One region of the Kocuria sp. TGY1127_2 genome, then DNA from elsewhere that is predicted to be linked to it. Evidence: riboswitches for the same ligand, from Rfam matches in the RefSeq annotation. Region 1 holds a riboswitch; the other holds the start of a gene.
The links. Region 1 has a riboswitch for S-adenosylmethionine ahead of sake_RS11615 (cobalamin-independent methionine synthase II family protein). Riboswitches for the same ligand answer to the same signal wherever they lie in the genome.

Region 1 (2,199 bases):
AGATGACAAGGGCGACGACCTTGATCAACGAGAACCAGAATTCCATCTCGCCGAAGACTTTGACCGAGATCAGGTTCATGATCACCACGACCACGATCACAAAGAGCGCGACGAACCACTGGGGTATTGCGTCGATGAACGAGCTGTACTGACCGAACCAGTGCACGTAAATCGCAATGGCCGTGGAGTCCACGATGGCCGTGGTTGCCCAATTGAGCCAGTACATCCACCCGGAGACGTAGGCGGCCTTCTCACCGTAGAACTCGCGCGTATAAGAAACGAAAGAGCCTGACGAAGGCCGGTGAACCACCAACTCGCCCAGCTGACGCAGGATCAGGTACGCGATGAGTCCACAGAGCGCGTAGTCCAAGAACAAGGACGGGCCGGCGCTGGCCAAGCGTCCTCCGGCACCGAGGAACAGACCGGTGCCGATCGCTCCTCCGATGGCGATCATTTGGAGCTGTCGAGGCCCCAAGCCTTGTTGAAGTCCGGCCTGTTCCTGCTCATAGGCCATTTCTTCCGGATATTTCGTTGCCTGCTGTTGAGGCGTTTGAGTCATAGGTTCCTCTAGATTTCGTGACACCGCGGGGCCGACGGTTCGCCTGTGCGAGGCGGGCAAGCCAGAGGAAAAGCGCGCGGCGTCGGTGTTGCATCAACTGGTCACTCGCCAGTCACGACCACCCTGTTGTGGTCACGACTACAGGCTGTAGTGATCTGCATCGACAAAAGACGCATTCGACACGATAACCCCAAGTGTCACAATCACGTAACAGGCACCACACACGAAATACCGTGTCACAAGCCGTGACTGGCTCGTCTGCGTTGGAATCCCGGGCTCATTCCGGGAAAAGTGGGCCAAGGAATAGGACCATCCCGAGCGGCCGAGAGACTTGGCTCGACGACGCCGCAGCAACCCACGAGGCCCGACCCTCGTCGGTGCTAACGCCAAGACCGATGGAGGAAACATGCTGAACAGTTCCGACCGCATCCGCACGACCCACGTGGGTTCGCTGCCCCGCACGGACGAGCTCATCCAAGCCAACGCACAACGCGGCAAGGGTGAGATTTCCGAACCCGATTTCCAGCGCGTACTGACCGATTCGGTCCACGAGATCGTGGGGAAACAAGTCGAGTGGGGAATCGACGTCGTCAACGACGGCGAATACGGTCACGCGATGGCCAGTGACGTGGACTACGGCGCGTGGTGGCACTACTCCTTCGCCCGGACCGGTGGCCTCGAAACTGTCGGTGACACCTCGTTCCGGGAAATCCTCAAGACCCCGGGAAACGGACGCTACAACAGCTTTGCCGTCCGCCGGGATTGGAACCGGTTCGCAGACTTCTATGAGTCATTGGACCTGGGCAACGACCCTGATGCCGAGTTCCCGATCGCGACCGGGCCGCTGACCTACAAAGGCCAGGACGCCGTCGCCGCGGACATCAACAACCTGCGAAATGCCGTGACTCAACAGGGCGCATCCGAGGCGTTCATCGCCTCGCTCTCCCCCGGCTCGGCCTCACGCATCGGAAATCATCACTACGCGACCGACGAAGAGTTCATCTACGCCTGGGCGGATGTTCTCCATGAGGAATACAAGGCCATCACGGACGCGGGATTCATCGTCCAGCTCGACGATCCCTCGATCGCCGAAGCATGGGACCAGTTGGTTCCGGAACCGACGATCGAGGAGTATCTCCGGTTCAATCAGCTCGCCATTGAGGCCGCGAACTATGCCCTGCGGGGAATACCTGAAGAACAAATCCGATTCCACCTGTGTTGGGGCTCGTGGCACGGGCCCCACACGACCGACATCGAGATCCAGCACCTCATCGACTCGCTCTTCACTATTAACGCCGGCGCCTACGTTTTCGAAGCCGCGAACGTCCGCCACGCCCACGAGTGGAAAGCCTGGGAGGATGTGAGTTTGCCCGAGGGCAAATTGGTCATCCCCGGGGTGGTTTCCCACTCGACCAACGTCGTCGAACATCCCGAACTCGTGGCCCAGCGCATCGAGCAATACGCTTCGGTCGTCGGCAAGGAGAACGTCATTGCGGGCACCGATTGCGGCCTCGGTGGACGTCTTCATCCGCAAATCGCGGAAGCCAAGCTCAAGTCCCTGGCGGAGGGTGCGCGCATCGCGAGCGAGCGACTGTTTTAGGGTGGACTGAAGAACCTTCGCAATCTCCCTTAAGGAATGA
Region 2 (2,199 bases), 430 kb from region 1:
CCCTGCTCCCAGAGATTGGTCACGGACGGCTCGACTTCCTGGTGGAGCTGGATGCCGAAGACAATCAGCGCGAGCCCACCCACGATCATCGCAACGATGGCGCCCACCTTGATCAGCGTCAGCCAGAACTCGACTTCCCCATAAACCTTCACCTTGGTCAGGTTGATGGCCATGATGATCGCGACGACCGAGACGATCCAGATCCAGCTGGGCGTGTCCGGGAACCAGAACCGCATGTACAAGGAGAACGCCGTGACATCCGCGACCGCAACCAGGGCCATTTCGAATGCGAAGCTCCACCCGGTGACGAATCCGGCCCACCGGCCAAGGTATTCAGTCGCGTATTCCGAAAAGGAACCCGGAACGGGGTGGACCATGGCCATCTCTCCCATGGCACGCATGACCATAAATACCGCGGCGCCACCGACGATGTAAGCCAACAGGACCGACGGGCCCGCGAACTGTATCGCGTCCGCGGAGCCGAGAAACAGCCCGGTTCCTATAGCCGAACCCAACGCAATGAACCGGATATGTCGCAGAGTCAGCCCGCGTTTGAGCGCAGATTCCCCGCCGAGCACGACGTCGTCCGCGCGCGAAGTTTCGGTAACTTGATCTGAGGGGTCCTGTTCCTGATTCAAGGCAGTCCTTCGAGAGCTCGACGATGCATGCGCCCCGTCCTGGCGGAGCGGGCCATGAGCCAGATTACGCAATGGCCCACTCCGCGTCATAAATGTCACGGCGTTTCATGTAAGCGTAGTTTCCGTCTCCTACTTGACGTGTCGGTCGGCCGTAGGAAAACCTGGATATGGGTCAAGAGAGCCAGTGACAAGCCCCAGCTTGCTGGCCGGCAACCCTCCAACCGCGGTGGGGTGCCCTGGGTGAGGACCTGGTGATCGCGAACAACGCGATCACAAGCGCGGGCGCGGTGTGCCCGGTCGTCACGAAGAGTGAGACTCGTATTCCCCGGTGAACCAGAGGGTTCCGGGTCGACCCGGGTGCTCGCTTTTGCGAGACGATCGGTCGCTCCATGCCCTTGATTCAACAGGAGCAGAATATGACCACGGCCTCTCACAGCCTTCCGACTCCTTCCAGCCCGCAGGGATGGAAGTTCGAGACACAACAGATTCACGCGGGCCAAGAGCCCGATTCTGCAACCGGTGCACGGGCTCTTCCGATCTATCAGACCACATCGTTTGTGTTCGACAACGCCGAACAGGCCGCAAACCGCTTCGGGCTCAAAGAACTCGGTCCCATCTATTCACGCCTGACGAATCCGACCCAGGAGGTCGTCGAGAATCGCATTGCTGCCCTCGAAGGAGGCGTCGGAGCGCTCCTCGTGGCTTCAGGGCAAGCGGCCATCACGATCGCGATCCTCAATACGGCGCAGGCCGGTGACCACATCGTCGCCAGCCCGAGCCTCTATGGCGGCACGTACAATCTCCTCAAGCACACCTTGGGTGCATACGGTATCGAAACGACCTTCGTGGAAGATTTCGACGATCCCGAGGCCTGGCGCGCGGCGGTCAAACCGAATACCAAAGCCTTCTACGGGGAAACCGTTCCGAATCCTCGCAGTGACGTCTTCGACATCGAAACTCTCGCGAACCTTGCCCACGAGGTCGGGGTACCGCTGATCGTGGACAACACGGTTCCCACCCCATACCTGGTGCGCCCCTTCGAGTGGGGTGCCGACGTCGTCGTGCACTCCGCAACCAAGTACCTCGGCGGCCACGGCAACAGCATGGGCGGAGTGATCGTGGACTCCGGTCGATTCGACTACTCGAAGTACCCGGAGCGATACCCGCAATTCAATACGCCGGATCCGAGCTATCACGGCTTGGTGTTCGCCGAGGACTTGGGGCCAAACGGGGTCTTCGGAGTCAATCTCTCCTACATCCTGCGTGCTCGTGTCACGCTTCTGCGCGACCTCGGTTCGTCGATCTCACCGACCAACGCCTTCAATATTTCCGTCGGCCTGGAGACCCTGTCCCTCCGCGTGGAACGCCATGTCGACAACGCGCTAAAGGTCTCTCGGTGGCTCGAAGCGCGTCCCGAAGTCACCCGAGTGCACTATGCGGGGCTCGAATCGTCGCAATGGTACGAGCGAGGGAAGAAATACGCTCCGAACGGGGTGGGCGCGATCGTCGGATTCGAACTCGAAGGCGGCTCCGAACCGGCACAGGCCTTTGTGGACTCCCT

Region 2: linked by a shared signal. The riboswitch ahead of sake_RS09820 (bifunctional o-acetylhomoserine/o-acetylserine sulfhydrylase) and the one ahead of sake_RS11615 (cobalamin-independent methionine synthase II family protein) in region 1 are both predicted to bind S-adenosylmethionine.

What each region holds. Positions count from the first base shown of each region.
Region 1 covers NZ_AP022834.1:2,605,625-2,607,823, forward strand. The annotation lists gene sake_RS11610 (amino acid permease) at 1-559, opposite strand, end outside; SAM riboswitch class I at 866-961, shown strand; gene sake_RS11615 (cobalamin-independent methionine synthase II family protein) at 966-2,159, shown strand.
Region 2 covers NZ_AP022834.1:2,171,723-2,173,921, reverse strand. The annotation lists gene sake_RS09825 (amino acid permease) at 1-578, opposite strand, end outside; SAM riboswitch class IV at 809-923, shown strand; gene sake_RS09820 (bifunctional o-acetylhomoserine/o-acetylserine sulfhydrylase) at 1,055-2,199, shown strand, end outside.